Regions from separate parts of the Alkaliphilus crotonatoxidans genome, predicted to be linked through region 2. Evidence: riboswitches for the same ligand, from Rfam matches in the RefSeq annotation. Region 2 holds a riboswitch; each other region holds the start of a gene.
The links. A riboswitch is a leader RNA that binds a small molecule or an ion and turns the genes downstream of it on or off. The one in region 2 is predicted to bind S-adenosylmethionine.

Region 1 (4,817 bases), on a different contig from region 2:
AAGCTAGCCAAGGTAGAAGAAGGGCTAATGCTGCTGGCATCACTAGAAACAATAGTAATTGCCCCCTTTATGATGATCAACCAAACCGGGGGACAAGCCAATCAGCAGGCCATGAAGACCTATGATATTAACTTTAAAAGGCCAAATTTTACAGGAAGATTCAATGTAAATGGCGGGGGCTTGGTGATGGAGCCATCCCGTGGTATATCCATATCAATACCAATACCAGCAGTAAGCACTCCAGGAGTAATAGGGAGAAGGGGCGTTTAGCCTCTCCTCTTGGAGCTATATGTCACTGTACCCCTGCGGTGCTGCCAATGGCACCGTTGAAGATTTAGCAGCCTTTGCAATGGCCTTAATGCCTCTCCCTGAGGAGCAGACCCCCTTATTTCAAAAACGAGAAACCTTAGATAAGATGCTTTCCCAAAGCTATACGCCCAACGAAAATATGCTAGATATTGCCCATGGTTTTTGGGAGTACCCAGGGGAAAAACGAGGGTTAACCCATGGAGGTAATACTATCGCCTTTTCAAGCAATTTCCATCTTGTACCAGAGGAAAGATTTGCAGTAATTGTCTTAACGAATCAAGGGGGAGAAATCGATCTATGCTATGGTTTACCGAAGGCACTTGTAGAGCGGGGGGGAGCAATTACCCCTATGGAAGGAACGGGTTTAGGTGCAAAGCTCTTAGAGGGAAAATATCTGATGGCGCGACGGCCAGAGCATAGTGTAGCTAAGTTATATCCTTATTTTATCCCTTTAAAGGTCGAGGCTATTGGAGAAAATCGAATTCAAGTCAGTCAAATGACAGAGACTGCTGAATACATCCAAACGGCACCCAATGTGTATCGTAAAGCTTCTGGAAGCTCTATGTTTGATCCCATCCCTCAATTATATTTTCAGGTGGAAAATGGCAGCGTAATACAAATTTCCTCAGTGGTCTCAGATTATCTGCCCCTTCCTGCAGGGAGAACAACGCCCTTTTTAATCCTATACATTGTTGCAGCCGCCCTATGTGGGCTATATTTTATCACGATGTTGTTGATTCATCTTATTCAATGGATACGTAGCCTTGTTAGAAAAGAGAAGAATAGAATTTCTTTTCAAAATGGGCGGATGTATTTTGGTCTGCTGAATTTTATAGGAATATCCCTCGTAGGTAACTGTTTGTTACTGAGCGCACGTATGGTGATGGATAACAACCGAAGCTATGATGAGATAAAAATACATTTTTTCATCAACCTTATCTTTACAGTACTGGCCTTTATTACGATGCTATTTTTAGTGGTAAAGCGAAATACCTACAATTCGTCTAAAGGGAATAGGCGACAGACGATTTTATCGATGGTGATGTTAGGTATCTTAATAGCGTTACTGGTGATATGGAATTTCTATAGCTAAAATCAAGTATTACGCTTTTTTAAGGGTTTCTAACTGACTTGGGGACTATTTTTATAGTCCCATAATGCTTTTTGAGTTCTAGATACGTATATTATTGTGTCAAGCGTTTTGGAAAATGTCCCCAAAAAAGTTTTAACATAGCACCAGAAGCCTGATGCGAGCTTAAACTTTAATTTAAAAAAGTGTTGTTGTAAGACCTTGATTTTAGGTAACCTTAATAAACCTAAATCTAATATAGAAACGATCATTTGGGACATAATTATTTGACGTATAATAATATATTATCATAAATGAATCATAGATAACGGTACAATATGAAAATAATGCTTGACAACAGCCTTAATAACCATTAAAATCAAAATAATATAATTTAATTAGCAGTACTCTTATCCAGAGAGGTGGAGGGAAAAGGCCCGATGAAACCCGGCAACCGGCTTGAATTTTAAGCAGCGGTGCCAATTCCTGCGGAATATTTCGCAAGATGAGAGGGGAAAACCACCACTAAAAATATTCCTCTTTCATAAGAAAGGGGTTTTTTTTATACATAGAAATAGCTTTTATGTATAAAACCGAAAGATGAGGAGCTGATTAGAATTGAGTGTAGAAAATGTAAGACGTTTTTTTGTGGAAAGGGGATTAGCTGATCCTGTTTTTGAATTGGCTGAAAGCGGCGCCACGGTAGATTTAGCCGCCAAAACCATCGGCGTAGAGCCTGCCTTCATTGCCAAAACCCTGGCCTTTCGGTTAAGGGATCGAAATATTTTAATTGTAGCCCGGGGGGACGGTAAGATTGATAATAGAAAATACAAGCGTTACTTTCAGGTTAAGGCAAAGCTGTTAAATCATATGGAGGTGGAAGCTGTTACGGGTCACCCTGTGGGAGGACTGTGTCCCTTCGGCCTTGAAAGGCCTTTAGATGTGTATATTGACCAATCCATCAAGGATTTTGAGTACGTTTATCCTGCAGCTGGGTCCCGGTATTCAGCCCTAAAAATAACGCCAGAGGAAATACAGCAATTGACCAATGCCACTTGGATTGATGTTTGCCAGGATCAATAGGTCAGATAATGTTAAAAATAAATAAGGCTTATTGATCAGCGTGTAAAATTAAGTAAATAAATATGCGTAGTTTTAAGCCATTGAAGAATTCCAAGGGGGGTGCTTCGATGGCTTTAATACTATAGATAAACAAATAAGCGTAAATATGTAACAGTATAAATATTAACATGTTTATAACATCTAATTAACCAATTACAATGATTTTAAAGGTAAAATGATCATAATGTTAAAATATCCATTGGTTGTTAAATATAGGGAAGTACAGGAGTTAATTCAAAATACTGAAACAGCAGGACTATTGACAATGAATTAATGATGATAATCATTATTTTTTTAGCTCAAAAATGATACAAAAATCTTCTAGGTAATAAGTACTAAGTAATATATTTTAAATATAAAAATGTTAAAATAAATTAAATTATTACTTGCATCTGGCGATATCGTGTGACATAATCTAAGTAATACTATATTAAGACAAAGTGAGGTGACAAGATGGAAACGATGCTTCAAGATCGTCATGCCTTTCTATTTCAAGGAGTTGGGGCAGAATATCAAAAACTAATTACTAGATTTGACAAAGAACAGCTGGAGATTCTGAACTATTATTGCTCCGTTGTTCGACACGAATTAAATATGGATTTGTGGAATTATTTATTTAATGCTGCTGAAACCAGCCATGACAAGATGTTCACTGATTGGATCGCCATATATACCTGTGACTATATCGTTTATCAGCGTTATCGAAGTCTAGGGATGGAACCCGCCATTTTACTAGGTTACAGTATGGGATTAATCACAGCCATGGCCTGTGGTAAATCAATCTCCTTTGAAGCTGGCTTACATATGCTTTTAACAATTTATCAATATCCTAAGCTGGCTAACAGAGAGGATGAAGCCATGGCTGTTATCGTTGGCTTAACCTGCCATGATGTAGAGGAAATAATTCGAGAAAATAATCTACTGGGGCAGGTGGAGATAGGCAGTGAAAACAACGAATACTGTATTGTAATATCAGGTATGGAAGCAGCAGTTAATATGGTCATGGGGCTGTCAGAAATAAAGGGTGCTTTAAAGGTCAAGGAGGTCAATGCCCCCTATGCCTTTCATTCACAATTTGCAGCCAAGGGAATTGAGCCCTTTGTAAAATTTGTATCGGAACTTGATGTATATGATTGTGAAATACCAATTATATCAAGCTTTGATCATAGCATATTACAAAAGTCTCCGGATTTACAAAGGGAATTAATTAAAAACATGACAGGTAGAATGTATTGGAAAACGGCCATTGAAAAAATTGCTGCCATGGGCATCGAGAGCTTTATTGAAGTGAGTCTGGATGATTCTGTTGTTAAGTTTTCCAAGACAATTAATTTAGATTGGACTTTTCTTAATTATAACAAAATCAAGAGGTTAAAGAAGAATTTTAGTCCTCTGGCCCCGGAGGTTATAGTAAAAAATGCCTAAGGGATGAGGGGGGACTAAAAATGGTAGATGCGGGAATAAAATTAACTGAATATTACAAGTAGTTATAAAATTTTATCTTGAGAATATTTGAAAATGGAGAAAAAGAATAATGGAAAAAACAAGGGATAATCATATTGTTTATGTGGATCTTACCAATGAAAAAATTACCCGACAGGAAATTACCCCTGACATTAGAAAAAAATACATCGGTGGAATCGGAATTAATACCAAGATCCTGTATGATTCTGAGGCAATAATAAATGATGCCCTTTCCGAAAAAAATGTGTTGATTTTTGGAGTGGGCCCCGCCGTAGGGACAGGTCTGCTGGCAGGTAACCGCTGTACCATTACGGCAAAGAGCCCCGTAACAGATCGCTATGGCGACTCTAACATTGGTGGTGATTTTACAGTCAGGATGCGTTCGGTGGGGATAGACAATTTGGTTTTTACAGGAAAGGCCAATAAGCCTGTTTATTTACATATTGACAGCCAGGGGGAGGTCAAAATAATTGATGCCTCTGATCTGTGGGGGATGTGGACCGATAAGGTGACCGATATCTTAACAGAAAGGCATGGAGAACATTGCGAGGTAGCCTGTATTGGGCCAGGGGGAGAAAAGCTCATACGGTATGCCAGCGTAATTATGTCGAAATGCCATGCTGCTGGAAGAATGGGTATGGGCTGTGTAATGGGTTCTAAAAACCTTAAGGCCATTGTAATAGAGAAGGGTAACCTAAGGCCCAAAATCTATAATCAGGAAAAAATTAAGGAAATAAGGGATTTATGGATTAAAAACTGCCGCGGCTCAGTGGTATCAAAAATGGGTAGTGTCAATGGTACCTTGTTTTTGCTTGAAACCTATGACAAGGATAAGCACATCCCCGTTAGAAAC
Region 2 (4,817 bases):
CATTCGGTACCGGAGCGGCCAAGGTGGGAGGAAACTACGCCGGCAGCCTGTATCCCCATGAGCTGGCTGTGAAAAAGGGCTTTGCTGATTGTATTTACCTTGACCCTATGACCCATACTAAAATTGAAGAGGTGGGAGCAGCTAATTTCTTTGGTATTACCCATGATAATAAATTTGTTACCCCTAAATCTCCTTCAATTCTGCCAAGTATTACAAAGTATTCTCTTATGCACCTGGCAAAGGAATACATGGGCATGGAGGTCGAAGAAAGGGATGTGTACGTCGACAAGCTGGACGAATTTAAAGAAGCCGGTGCCTGCGGCACAGCGGCAGTAATTACTCCCATTGGTGGTATTGAATACAAGGGCAAACTTCATGTATTCCATAGTGAAACAGAGGTAGGGCCTATTACCAAAAAGCTTTACGATACTCTTTGCGGTATTCAATTCGGTGAGGTTGAAGCCCCAGAGGGATGGATTGTGGAATTTTAATTAAATTTAGCCAATTTAAACCCCGGTCTGGCCGTTAGCCTTAGACCGGGGTATTATTTTATTCAAAAATCGGCAGGGTATTTCCTCCATAGGGCATTAGTGAAATTTTAGGGTTGGGCGGACTAAACCGATATGCCAGGTCAAGGGCCTCATTAAGGTCTTGGGCCGGAATCATTCCCAGTTCCTTGACGGTATCTTTTGGCAGGGAGGAAATTAGAATGACTTTCCGATACTTGGCGGCATAGGCCGTTTTATAGGCAGCGTAACCTGGTACTGTAAAATGCTTTTTTAAGGCAGATTCCATTTCATCGAGGGTTTGGTATTGAAACCACTCCATAAATTCGGCTGCCCCCAGGCCGTCTCTGCATTCTGAAAGCAGTATCATCACACTGTTTTCTTTACCGCCGTAAATACAGTTATCCATGGTCTTGACGGTTTGGTATAAATTAATATCCTTCGGATACCCCCCGGCAGAGGCAATAATGATATCTGCCTTCTCCTTTATATTGATTCCGTAGAGCTGCCGAATGGTTTCACAGCCCTTCAGCCATGCCTGTTCAAAATCCCCCACAGCAAAATCAATGAAGCGGCCGTTGGCATCTAATACCGCATTAAAGAGGAAATCCGGGGCCACCCTCCGGCATATTTCCGTAATATCTTCACGCATGGGATTTCCTTCAATTTTATTGGAGCAAGCATTGGAGTTCAGCCCGGTTCCTTCCCCAGGCAGGAAGGTCAGTCTATGGTTTTGCTGAATTGTTTGTATTCCCGCCACACCGGGGACGATACCCTTAGCACCGCCGCCAAAGCCAGCGAAGAGATGAAAGACAATCCCCCCTGTTAAAATTACCCGATCGGCCTTTACGACTTTTTTATTAATATAAATAGGGGTGCCTCGGCTCGATTCCCCTAAATAGCATAGTTGGTCTTCATCATTACAATTATGATCAATGATTTCAATTCTTTCATAGATGCCATCACCCACAATGGCCCTTTTTTCTTCCTCAGTTGAGGGTCTATGGGAACCTAGGGCAATGATGACGGTGATATCCTCATCTTCTATTCCCAATTCATTGAGATATGCCACAATAACCGGCAGGAATACGGCGGTTTTAATCCAAAGCCGAGTAATATCGCTGACAATAATTACTATTTTATCCTTAGCCTTGACAAGCTCCCTAAGGGGGCCGGTTCCTATTGGCCGATCAAGCCTTTCTCTAATCTTTTCTTCTATCTTATCTATGGGGCTAGAGTCCTTTGGAGTCAAGATATTAATAATGTTTTCCTCCTTAAGGGCAACCTCCCACTGACGACTTCCGTACTTGAAATGATACTGCCGCATATTAAATCACCTCCTGATTACGATACTTAAGCCCTGCCTTTTCCCTTAACAGCTTCAGACGTTCAATGGCCGCCAGTAGGGTCTCATTTTTTTTAGCATAATGAAACCGAATTAAATGACGTATATCCTCCTTGAAGAAGCTGGAGCCCGGTACAGCCGCAACCCCCACCTCCCGGGCCATCCATTCACAAAATTCCACATCATCATCCTGGGTAAACTCTGAAATGTCCACCATCACATAATAGGCCCCCTGGGGCGTGGTGTAGCGAAGGCCCGCTTCATCTAGCCCCTTTAGAAAAAGATCCCGTTTTTCTTTGTAGCTTGCCCGTAGTGATGCATAGTACTCATCGGGGAGCCTCAGCCCTGCCAGGGCTGCCTGCTGTAGAGGAGCCGAGGCCCCTACCGTGAGAAAATCGTGAACCTTCCTTGCCCCCTCGGTAATGTGATCGGGAGCAATCAAATACCCCAGCCGCCAGCCGGTAATAGAATAGGTTTTAGAAAGTGAGCTACAGGACACCGTTCTTTCATACATACCCGGCAGTGCTGCAAAATAGATATGTCGGTGGGGCTCCATGACAATATGCTCATAAACTTCATCAACAATTACAAAGGTATCGAATTCTTCTGCCAGGCTGGCTATATACTCCAATTCTTCAAGGGTGAAGACCTTACCCGTGGGGTTAGAGGGATTACAAAGGATAAGGGCCTTAACCCCCTGTTGAAAGGCATTTCTCAGCTCATTTCGATCAAAGGTAAAGTGGGGTGGCTTTAAAGGAACATAGATGGGCTCTGCCCCGCATAAAATTGCATCGGCAGCATAGTTTTCGTAAAATGGTGAAAAAACGATGACCTTGTCATTGGGGTTACACAGGGTCATTACGGCCACCATCATGGCCTCGGTGCTGCCACAGGTAACTACGATATCTGTTTGGGGATTAATTTCAATCCCCATCAGCTTAGATTGTTTCTGTGCCAACGCCTCCCGAAAGGCCTGGGAGCCCCAGGTAATTTCGTATTGATGGGGCCCCTTCTCAGCAGCCTCTTTCAGGGCCTCTATCAATTCACGGGGCGGATCAAAGTCAGGAAACCCCTGGGAAAGATTAATTGCTCCGTAGGAATTGGCGATTCTGGTCATTCTTCTGATAATTGAATCTGTGAAATAGCTTAAGCGACTGCTGATTTCAGCCATGTCAATCTTCCTTTCTTGATATATATTTGATCTATAAGAAAAAAAGCCCCTTAAAAGATCAAGGGGCTTAAAAATAATTAGGCCTCTTATCTTTCAGTCTCAACGACTGCAGGAATTAGCACCTGGCACTGGCTGTGCTGGTTGCTGGGCTTCATCGGGCCTTTCCCTCCACCTCTCTTGATAAGAGCTATTTAATTGTGTTTTCAAGAAATACTTTTATACTTTAATAAAATAAAGCCCCTTATAAAAGAGGCCTGTTAACAGTTTCCTCCCTTATCTTTCAGCCATTATGACTGCAGGAATTAGCACCTGGTACGATACCGGTTGCTGGGTTTCATTGGGCCCTTCCCTCCACCTCTCTTGATAAGAGTTATTCGATTTATTTGATAATTATATTTGATTCACCCATTGATGTCAATAGAAAAATTTAAAAATAAATTTTAATTGATAATGATTATTATTATAAACCAAGGGTATATTACCAGTAGATTCAAATACGGAAAAGATTTTAAGGAGGAATTTCAATGACTTATAAATTACCACAATTAGATTATGCCTATGATAGCCTGGAGCCCCACATTGATGCGGCCACCATGGAAATTCACCATACTAAGCATCATCAGGCCTATATTAACAACTTAAATGCCGCCCTTGAGCCTTACCCCGAGCTTCAGGGAAAGGACATCGAGGAACTGCTTCAATCCCTTGATCAGCTTCCCAAGGAAATTCAGCAGGCCGTAAGGAATAACGGCGGTGGCTATTATAACCATAACCTTTTCTGGAAGGTGATGGGCCCCCATGGAGGCGGCTTACCAAAGGGCCAGCTGTTGGAAGAAATTAATCAGACCTTTGGCAGCTTTGATCAGTTTAAGGAGCTTTTCAACAAGGCAGCAGCCACCCGTTTCGGCAGCGGCTGGGCCTGGCTGATTATCAATGCTTCTGGAAAATTAGAGGTGGTTTCCAGCCCCAATCAAGATAGCCCGATAATGGAAGGAAAGCGCATTTTACTAGGCCTTGATGTTTGGGAGCATGCTTATTACCTTAACTACCAAAACCGAAGACCCGACTACATTAGCGCCTGGTGGAATGTGGTTAACTGGAATTATGTCAACGAAAGGTATCAGCAATTAAAATAGATGCTTTTGCTCCTTATAGTTTTACCTCATCACTTAAAATTGAAGGACTCGATAGTCCTTCAATTTTTTTATTAATACCTAATCAGCAATACCAAACTCTTCTTTAAAAATATGCTCAAATTCTTCATTAACTTGAATTTCCTCTAATTGAAAATCTTTCCCGTTTCTGCTAAAATAAACAATCCAATAAGCCTTGTTTACATCTATTAAATTCCATGTATTTTTTTCTTTTACTATAATTCTGTCAATAACAAACTCTTCCTTTGTTTCTCCTACTTTTTTTAGATCTATGTAATTCACGTCTCCATCTGTTGATTTTTCTATGATGAATCCTGAAGTAATGATGCTACTATAGGAAGCCTGGCGATAAAAGTATATTAAAAATACGATCATCATTATTGCACTAATATAGATAAAAATTTTTTTCATCATTTGTTTTTTCTCCTAATAAACCCTCTATTATTTCCTGCACTATGGAAATATTGTATTATATAATTATTAATAGCTCAACTTCCACATCATAAATTTCATATGCTATAATAAAAAAGTGTTTTTATAAATGTTATTGGAGGAGATGTGAAGCTTGCTGGTTTTAAGAAATAAGGATTCAAAGTTGTACACCATATTAGATAAAGTTTTTTTAATGGGTACCATCATTT
Region 3 (4,817 bases), 600 kb from region 2:
TGAATGGTTTTGGCCTCTTTTCCCGTGGCCTCTGTCATTCTTTTGGCAGCCCTTCCCGTAGGGGCCGCCAGCAGTATTTTTAACTGCAGCTTTTCAAAAATCCGAATTAGCGTATTAATCGTGGTGGTCTTGCCGGTACCAGGCCCTCCGGTGATGACTGTAATGCCGTTTTGTATCGATTGCTTAATGGCTTCTTTTTGATTGGAAGCCAAAAGAATTTCCTCCTCCTTTTCTATTTTATGTAGCTCCTCATCAATATTTAAGCTGGAGGACTGGAAATTAACCTGGGCAAGCTCAATCAGTTTTTTGCATGTATAGGTCTCTGCATAGTAATAGACCATCGAGTAGATATGAAAGGTTTCGCCATTCCTTTCAAGATGAATCTTTTGTTCCAGGGTTAGATGCTGTATGGCATCCTCCACCGATTGAGGGCTTACTCCCACCAGGTCAGTCGTCCTATGGACCAAGTCTGCCCAGGGGGCATAGGTGTGCCCCTCGGTGTGAAAGCTGTTCAACAGATATTTGGTTGCTGCTAAAATACGATATTTTGAATCAAGGGGAATTCCCATGGTCTGGGCAATATGATCTGCCTTTTTAAAACCAATTCCAGTTACATCCTCTGCTAATCGATAAGGGTTTTCCTGAATCAAGGGGATTGTTTTTTCTCCATATTTTTTATAAATTTTGATGGCATAGTTGGGGGTAATACCATATTGAGAAAGAAATAATATAATCTCCCTCAGCTCCCGCTGCTCTCGAAAGGCCTCAGCAATGGAACCGGCCTTTGCTTCTCCAATTCCCGGCACCTCCTTTAGACGATGGGGCTCAGCCTGTAAAATATCAAAGGTTTCCAAACCAAAATAATCTACAATTCTCCTGGCCATCTTTTCTCCGATTCCATGGATCATACCAGATGATAAATAGCTGATCATCCCCTCTATGGTGGAGGGCTTCACCGGCTTATATTCCTGCACCTCCAGCTGTCTGCCATAGCTGGGGTGCATGGTCCACCTACCCTTTACAATGAGGTCCTCCCCTTCCCGGAGGGCAGGCAGGATTCCAACGACGGTGATATCCTCTTCCGCCGCAGACAAAATCCCTACCGTATACCCATTGGATTCATTTTGATATATCACTTCAACTAGTTTTCCTTCTACCTCTATCAGGGTTCTCACCTCTTAAGCAATTGTTAATAGTAATATTATACCATAAAAGTTAGCTGAACATAATAAAGACCCTATTCCATCACGAATAGGGTCTTTATAAATCATCCAAGGGATATCTTATTGTCCCAGGGCCTCTCTTCTAAGAATTTCTGCCTTGTCAGTTTTTTCCCAGGGTAGGGCCAAATCGGTTCTTCCAAAGTGTCCGTAGGCTGCAATTTGTTTATAAATTGGCCTTCTCAAATCTAAGTCTCGAATAATGGCCGCTGGTCTTAAATCAAAGTGTTTCCTCACCAGTTCAACCAGCAATCCCTCATCCACCTTTCCTGTACCAAAGGTTTCTACCAATACCGATACAGGCTGGGCCACCCCAATGGCATAGGCCAGTTCAATTTCACATTTATCGGCAAGGCCTGCAGCCACGATATTTTTTGCTACATACCTGGCAGCATAGGCAGCAGAACGATCCACCTTTGTTGGGTCCTTCCCAGAAAAGGCACCGCCGCCATGACGGGCATAGCCGCCATAGGTGTCAACAATAATCTTTCTACCGGTTAACCCGGCATCACCCTGGGGTCCACCGATTACAAACCGGCCCGTCGGGTTAATATAATACTTGGTATTTTCGTCCAGCAAACCAGCCGGCACCACCTGATTGATCACATGCTTGATTAAATCCCTTTCGATGGTTTCCTGGTCTACCTCAGGGCCATGCTGGGTGGAAATAACAATTGTGTCAATACGCAGGGGCTTATCGCCATCATACTCTACAGTCACCTGGGTTTTTCCATCAGGTCTTAAATAATCAAGGGTACCATCCTTGCGTACATCAGAAAGTCGCTTTGAAAGCTTATGGGCCAAGGAAATTGGTAAAGGCATCAATTCAGGTGTTTCATTGCAGGCAAAGCCAAACATAATCCCTTGATCACCAGCACCGATGGCCTCCAGTTCATCTACCATTTGCCCCTTTTTTCTCTCTAACGCCTCATCAACCCCCATGGCAATATCAGAGGACTGCTCGTCAATGGCTGTTAAAACGGCGCAGGTATCGCAGTCAAAGCCAAACTTTGCACGGGTATAGCCAATTTCTTCAATTGTCTTTCTAACTACCTTTGGAATATCAACGTAGCAATCGGTGGTGATTTCACCGGCCACCAGAACCAATCCAGTGGTAACAGTGGTTTCACAAGCAACTCTGGCCTTTGGGTCCTTTTCAAATATTGCATCTAATACTGCATCAGAAATTTGGTCACAGATCTTATCTGGATGTCCTTCTGTCACTGACTCTGAAGTAAATAGTCTTCGTGCCATTAAAAATTACCTCCCTTTTCCTAATGTTATCAGGCTATCTGTATAATCGAGCTTCCTGAGCGTGAAGGTTTTCTGTACTAATATACCCATCCATGCCAGGAAAATATGCTGATCTGAAATAGGAATAATTGATTGCAATAAAAAAACCTCTTTCAAGAAGAGGCATATCAACTATATATGCTTACCTCATCTTTCAGAATCAGAATCTGTGGGAATTAGCACCGTACGCTACGGTTGCCGGGTATCATCGGGCCCTTCCCTCCACCACTCTTGATAAGGCATCAAGATTTTTATTTAATTGAATTACTAACTCATAATATCATTGAGTTGTATATCTGTCAACATATTTTTTACTAATATGAAACTTTTAAAAAAGCTTGTATTTTCATCTAACCTGCTTCTAAATACTTGTAATAACATAGCTCAAGGTAAACATAATGCTGCCCGCTACGACGGTGCCCAGGGCGATGGCCGGAAAGGCTATTTTGATAGGAATATTAAATATTGTGGCGGCCAGGCACCCTGACCATACCCCGGTGGTTGGTAATGGGATAGCAACAAACAATACCAGGCCCAGGGCACTGTAACGTTTAATTTTATCGCTTTTCTTAATGGTCCTTCGTAAAATTCGGTTCACCAGATTTTTAAAGGGCTTTAAATCTCTAAAGAATAATACAACAGGCTTTAGAAAAAATAACAGAAAAGGTACAGGAATTAAGCTGCCCAGAACCCCCAATAATGTTGCATGTAAAGGATGCATTCCTAAGGAAACCCCCAGTGGGATCGCTCCCCTCAGCTCTGCCAAGGGCATGGCGGCAACCAGCAGCACCATCAGTTCTCGGGTTATCACCTCAAATATTTTTCCCATCAGTTCACCTCAATTCTTCTGTATTACCATTATATCATATATTTTGAAAAAGATTCCTTAGAGGATGGTCTGTTATTTTTAGGAATTTTGTATAATTTTAACTTAAATCTATTGTTTATTAAATGTAATCATTGGTATAATAACATTACATTTAGCTGCATGTTTTCTTTAGACAGCACTTATTGGTTAAGGGGGGCAGAGTATGGATAAAGTGAAGATGCTAAAAAACGAGATTGAATCTTTAAAAGCTCATCTGCGACACCTTATGGAGGAGAAAGCCGACAAACAGAAAATCTTAAAGCTTAATGGCCAGATAGACGACTTAATTAACCAGTTCCACGAATTAAGTAAGAAATCATAGTAAAAACAAAACCTTCGGATGTTCACTTCACACTGAAGGTTTTTTTTTGACCGATCATTAGGTTGATCAAAGGAATACTGAGACTCGACAGGGCCTTTGTGATATATACTCCCTTACCTGACCAAAGCCACGTATTGTTCTGCTCATCTTATGATAGCAGACTTAAAAGGGTGAATCAATGGACAGGGGCTTTTTTTCTGCAAAAAACTATAGGCCCTGATTATCAGGCCTATAGAAGGAGGAGGGGGAATAGAATATATTTCAATATTGAGGGTCTTTCTGCTTTTCATCTCGTCCGTTAAAATCCAGTAAAATATAAAGAGCAATTAAAAATACAATAAAAATTATTTTCATTTATACCACCACCGAAATTTTTCCAAGACTATAATTAGAGTCTACCATAGTTTACAAGAAAAAACTGCTTTGTAATACACTTTTAACATAAGTGAAAAATATGTAATATTCACTTAGCACACCATTGCAATTCCCTATTAGTTGATTTCTTCACAAAACCAATAACAGTTTTTTTCTCTTCCCCCTTATGATAATATGATTGGGTCGTTTACCAAAATCTTCTCATTTATGTTAAAGCTTGTAAAGGGGTCTCTGGTACTAAATGACAAAATCTTCGAAAAAATTTACATAAAAAAATCAGCGAAGGTCTTCGCTGATTTTTTTCTTAGTATCCTATATCCTTTCTGGTTAAGGGTTCCTGAATAAAATAATGAGACATCAGGGTTTCCCTTACACTTCCGTCTACATAAATCTGAACCTGTTCAATACCTTCCAGCTCTGTTAAAGAAAGAATCATCTGGGTCAAAATCGAGGTTTCCTGCAGAGAACCTCCATGGAGTTTATCTCCGGCTAAATTAACATAGGCTGTATTTTCAGCAGTTTCAACACTTAAAACCTTGATTTCTTCTAGGGACGTTGTGATTCCCTCCTCCTGGGGCTGCTTTTGGAGCTCTGCTAAAACCACTTCCTCCAAGGGTTTTTCCCCCACCAGCACTTCTCTCTTGACGGCAATAGCCTTTTCTAGACTTTCATCACCAGTGGCAATATATTCTTCATTCATATAATACAGGGTTACCTCAACCTTTTCCCCCTCTGGCTT
Region 4 (4,817 bases), 190 kb from region 2:
TTAACCCTGAAGATTATTTAGATGAGGTTAAGGACGCCATGGGGAATACCCATTTCAGAAATTATCCTGTGGTGGATGATGATAATACCTTCATCGGCTTTATTAACCGAAAGCATATTATGAACAGCGGTAAGAAGCAGGTTATTCTTGTAGACCATAATGAGTATGCCCAAAGTGTAGAAGGCTTAAGGGAAGCGGAAATCCTGGAAATCGTTGATCACCATAAGCTTGGGGATATTTCAACCTCTATTCCAATTTACTTTAGAAATAACCCTGTGGGTAGTACCTGTACCATTATCCACCAGCTTTATCAGGAGCATCGGATTAAAATTGATTACACCACAGCAGGCCTATTAATGGCGGGGATTTTATCAGACACACTTAATTTTAAGTCTCCCACCACCACTTTCCAGGATAAAAACGCTGTAAAGGAATTAAATGACATTTTGGATTTAGATTTAGAGGCCTTTTCAATGGACATGTTTAAAGCTGGAACCTCTTTAGAGGGCCAGGAAATAGAAGAAATTTTCCATAAGGATTTCAAGGAATTTGTTTTAGAGGGTTATCGGGTTGGCATCAGTCAAGTATTTACGCTGGATATTGATGACATATTCAACCGTCAGGATGATTTCACCAATTACCTTCACAGAATACATCGAAACCTGAATCATGGCCTAACGTTGTTGTTAATTACTGATATATTAAAGGAAGGGTCCTACCTTCTTTATGAAACCAATAACCCCGCCATCATTTCCCAGTCCTTCCATGTGGAGCCCCGCCAGGGTGTCTTTTTAAAGGGAATTGTTTCAAGAAAAAAACAGGTGGTACCCAAAATTCTTCAGGGAATCAATATGCTTAAATAGTATAATCCAGCATCATGAAGATGCTGGATTTATGTATACTATTCTGAGTCGCCTATCTGGTTTTGGCCCCAGAACACCCCCTCTGAGTGAACTAAAAGGCCGCATAAAAAATCTTGAAGCAGTATTACGGTATCAACAGCAAATCAGCTTAAAAAGTGATTTGGTATAGAACGGGCCAAGACGCAACAAACGGCTCCACCACAACGCTCACATAAGCCCTCTACCACCTCTTCATTGGCCAGCCCCACCTTACAGCTGGTGCACCAATTAATTGGCATTTCTGCCTTATAGGCTAAGCCTGCTTCAAATAGCTTGATAAATATCCATTGGGTCCATCGATAATACGCTGGGTCAGTTGTATTAATTTCTCGAGTCCAATCAAAGGAGAAGCCAAGGTCCTTAAGCTGTTTCTTAAATCTTGCTATGTTATTTTCAGTAACCCGTTTCGGGTGAATCTGGTGTCTAATGGCATAATTTTCCGTTGGTAAGCCAAAGGCATCCCAGCCCATGCCATAGAGTACATTGTACCCCTCTAAGCGTCTTTTTCTTGCAACAATATCAAGGGCTGTGTAGGACCTTGGATGCCCTACATGGAGCCCCTCTCCCGATGGGTAGGGAAATTCCACCAGGGCATAATATTTGGGCTTATCGATATCCTCCTTTACCACAAAGGTTTGATGCTGCTCCCAAAAATGCTGCCATCTTTTTTCTATTTCTTTAGGTTCATATTGTTTCAAAGTCAGCCCTCCTTATTATTAAAGTTCACAATTAAAAAACCCTCCATCTCTGTTTAGAGACGAAGGGTCGCGGTACCACTCTAATTAATCGCCATCATAAAAATATATGAGGAGATTCACTTCAATAGATAACGGTCTATGCCGACAAAGGCTACTATTCCTTCACCCTTGTGATTCAGGGACCAGTTCAAGGATTTTTGATACTGCCTTACACCAACCGACAGCTCTCTTTAATCAATAAATCATCTACTACTTCCCGTCATGATCGTTTTTCGTATTCGCCATGCTTTTTTTATGGCCATTTTACTTTCGTAAATTATAGCAAATAAGCCTATAAATGGCAACCATTATTTTATCTCGATAATATTATAGGGTGTCTCTTGATACACATAATAATTCAACCAATTACTAAAAAGCAGATTGGCATGGCTGCGCCAACTGACCAGGGGCACTTGACCAGGATCATCCTTCGGAAAATAGTTACGGGGTATTTCAATCGCCATGCCCCTTTGAAGGTCACGCTCATACTCATTTTTTAACGTTAAGGCACTATATTCAGAATGGCCTGTAATAAAAATTTGCCTGCCCTTATGGGCAGAAACAATATAGACACCGGCTTCCTCGGAATCAGACAATAGCTTAAGCTCCTTAATCTTCCGTATATCTTCCTCCCTTGTTTCGGTATAACGTGAATGGGGAGCATCAAACAGATCATCAAAGCCTTGAAAGAGCTTATTGTCCTTCTCGTGAACCCGATGGGAAAAAACACCGAACATCTTCTTTTTCAATGGATATTTAGGAATACCGTAATGATGGTACAGAGCTGCCTGGGCTCCCCAGCATATATGGAGGGTTGAAAAAACATGAGACAAGCTCCAGTCCATAATTTCACACAGTTCCTTCCAGTAGTTTACCTCTTCAAAGGCAAGCTGCTCTACTGGGGCGCCTGTAATAATCATTCCATCAAACTTCTCCCTTTGAATATCCTCAAAGGTGTTATAGAATTTAAACAGATGCTCCTCTGATGTATTTTTGCAACGATGACTGCCGGGATTGAGCAGGGTAATGTCCACCTGAAGGGGAGAATTGCTTAATAGGCGAAGTAATTGAATTTCTGTTTCAATTTTGGTTGGCATTAAATTTAAGATAACAATCTTAAGGGGTCGTATATCCTGGGTGAGGGCACGCTTTTGGGTCATGACAAAAATATTTTCCTTTGACAGGACTTCTACTGCCGGTAAGTCATCGGGTATCTTGATGGGCAACTTAATTCCTCCTAATCTAATTAATCTATTAAAAAAGCCCCTTCTGCGACAGAAGAGGCTTCAAAAACATAATGACTCATCTATCTTTCAGCCATGCCCTGGGGCATGCTGCAGGATTTAGCACCTCGCCGAAGCAGGTTGCCGGGTTTCATAGGGCCAGTCCCTCCACCGCTCTCAATAGAATGTTATGAAATTAGAGTTATTATATTTTAAATTTAACTGTATGTCAAGAATCTTATATTGATACCGAGGCCAATCATCGGGTCTGATATATCATTAAAGTAAGGATCCATAATATGTAACAACAAGATTAGCCCATTGATTGGTATTTTTACTCATCCACTATACTTTCATCTGGGTCAGAGCATCTGAAACGATTAACTCTGCTTCTGTAGCTGCCATCACTGCCTCCACCGTTAGCCCCGGTGCAATTTCCTTCAGCAGCAGCCCCTGCTCAGTAACCTCCATTACCCCCATTTCTGTTACGATTAAATCTACCTGTCCTTGGGCTGTGAGGGGAAGGGTACATTGTTTTAGTATTTTGGGCTTTCCCTTAGCCGTATGCTCCATGGCTACAATGACCCGCTTGGCTCCCACCACCAGGTCCATGGCACCACCCATGCCTGGCACCATTTTTCCAGGAATCATCCAATTGGCCAAATTTCCCTTTTCATCCACCTGCAGGGCCCCCAGGACAGTAACATCCACATGGCCTCCCCGAATAATGGTAAAGGACATGGCACTATCAAAAAAGGCGGCTCCCTTTTTAACTGTGACATGGGTCCCACCTGCATTAACCAAATCAGGGTCTTCCATGCCTGGTGCAGCACTGGGCCCCATTCCCACAAAACCATTTTCTGACTGAAGGATAATATCAATTTCAGCAGGAATGTAATTCGCCACCATGGTGGGCACACCAATTCCTAAATTCACCACGTCACCGTTCTTTAATTCTTTTGCCACTCTTTTTGCTATTAACTCTCGGCTATCCATCATTAATCCCTCCCTTTTACTACCATATCTACAAATATTCCAGGAGTCATGACGTCATTGGGGTTAATTTCTTCCACCTCTACGATTTCCTCTGCCTCAACAATGACTAAATCTGCTGCAGTAGCCATTATGGGGTTGAAATTTCTTGTAGATTGATTATAGTAAATATTACCAGCCCTATCTACTCTACTGCCTTTAATGAGGGCTATATCAGCCCGAAGGGGAAGCTCTAGCAAATAGGTTTTTCCTTCCACTGTGATCTTCTCTTTACCCGTTTCAACATCCGTTCCAATTCCTGTAGGGGTTAAAATTCCTCCCAGCCCTGCTCCCCCTGCCCTAATTTGCTCCGCCAGGGTTCCCTGGGGAACCAGCGTAACATCCAGTTTCCCCTCATGCATTTGCTTTCCGGTCTCAGGATTGGTTCCAATGTGGGATGCAATGACTTTTTTGACTCTATGATGGGCCACCAGCTTTCCAACCCCCTTGTCTGCAAAGGCGGTGTCGTTTACAATAATGGTAAAATCCTTTTTTCCCGTCGCCAAAATTTCATCAATCATTTCTTCTGGTGTTCCATTTGCCAGGAAGCCCCCAATCATTAAAACCATTCCATCCTTAATTTTATTAACGGCCTCTTCTTTACTGATAACTTTGCTCAACTTCTGCTCCTCCCTTCAATATTTGTTAAACCATTTACATTCATGTAAATCACACTGCTATATATTATTGCAAATATGGTGCCATCATTACTCTATTTAATGAACCATATCCTTTCCTCCGGCTTCTGTCTTCATAATATTGAAACATAGCTTAATCCTTAGGCAATCATCTATATCGGCTAAAAAAGCCCTTTAATAGAAGTTAAAATGCAATACTGCATCAAATTGATACTTTATGGCTTCAACAGGGGTCGTTCGTCGATGCGAATTTACATCAATCTGATGCACCATGACATCACTTTT

Region 1: linked by a shared signal. The riboswitch ahead of ACYQ1I_RS13500 (YbaK/EbsC family protein) and the one ahead of ACYQ1I_RS05275 (pyridoxal phosphate-dependent aminotransferase) in region 2 are both predicted to bind S-adenosylmethionine.
Region 3: linked by a shared signal. The riboswitch ahead of metK (methionine adenosyltransferase) and the one ahead of ACYQ1I_RS05275 (pyridoxal phosphate-dependent aminotransferase) in region 2 are both predicted to bind S-adenosylmethionine.
Region 4: linked by a shared signal. The riboswitch ahead of metA (homoserine O-acetyltransferase MetA) and the one ahead of ACYQ1I_RS05275 (pyridoxal phosphate-dependent aminotransferase) in region 2 are both predicted to bind S-adenosylmethionine.

The regions. Positions count from the first base shown of each region.
Region 1 is NZ_BAAHXS010000006.1:303,835-308,651, forward strand. It holds gene ACYQ1I_RS13490 (hypothetical protein) at 1-270, shown strand, start outside; gene ACYQ1I_RS13495 (serine hydrolase domain-containing protein) at 290-1,402, shown strand; SAM riboswitch class I at 1,786-1,890, shown strand; gene ACYQ1I_RS13500 (YbaK/EbsC family protein) at 1,997-2,461, shown strand; gene ACYQ1I_RS13505 (ACP S-malonyltransferase) at 2,954-3,925, shown strand; gene ACYQ1I_RS13510 (aldehyde ferredoxin oxidoreductase family protein) at 4,035-4,817, shown strand, end outside.
Region 2 is NZ_BAAHXS010000004.1:578,215-583,031, forward strand. It holds gene ACYQ1I_RS05265 (branched-chain amino acid aminotransferase) at 1-491, shown strand, start outside; gene larAH10 (NPN-dependent 2-hydroxyacid racemase, LarAH10 family) at 550-1,833, opposite strand; gene ACYQ1I_RS05275 (pyridoxal phosphate-dependent aminotransferase) at 1,835-3,022, opposite strand; SAM riboswitch class I at 3,106-3,209, opposite strand; SAM riboswitch class I at 3,293-3,392, opposite strand; gene ACYQ1I_RS05280 (superoxide dismutase) at 3,547-4,158, shown strand; gene ACYQ1I_RS05285 (hypothetical protein) at 4,237-4,590, opposite strand.
Region 3 is NZ_BAAHXS010000004.1:1,178,222-1,183,038, reverse strand. It holds gene recD2 (SF1B family DNA helicase RecD2) at 1-1,175, opposite strand, end outside; gene metK (methionine adenosyltransferase) at 1,284-2,474, opposite strand; SAM riboswitch class I at 2,658-2,754, opposite strand; gene ACYQ1I_RS08130 (COG2426 family protein) at 2,875-3,342, opposite strand; gene ACYQ1I_RS08125 (hypothetical protein) at 3,545-3,703, shown strand; gene ACYQ1I_RS08120 (GerMN domain-containing protein) at 4,383-4,817, opposite strand, start outside.
Region 4 is NZ_BAAHXS010000004.1:383,518-388,334, forward strand. It holds gene ACYQ1I_RS04435 (putative manganese-dependent inorganic diphosphatase) at 1-863, shown strand, start outside; gene ACYQ1I_RS04440 (class I tRNA ligase family protein) at 1,007-1,600, opposite strand; T-box leader at 1,653-1,872, opposite strand; gene metA (homoserine O-acetyltransferase MetA) at 1,948-2,865, opposite strand; SAM riboswitch class I at 2,943-3,049, opposite strand; gene ACYQ1I_RS04450 (3-oxoacid CoA-transferase subunit B) at 3,208-3,861, opposite strand; gene ACYQ1I_RS04455 (CoA transferase subunit A) at 3,861-4,514, opposite strand; gene ACYQ1I_RS04460 (sigma-54 interaction domain-containing protein) at 4,810-4,817, opposite strand, start outside.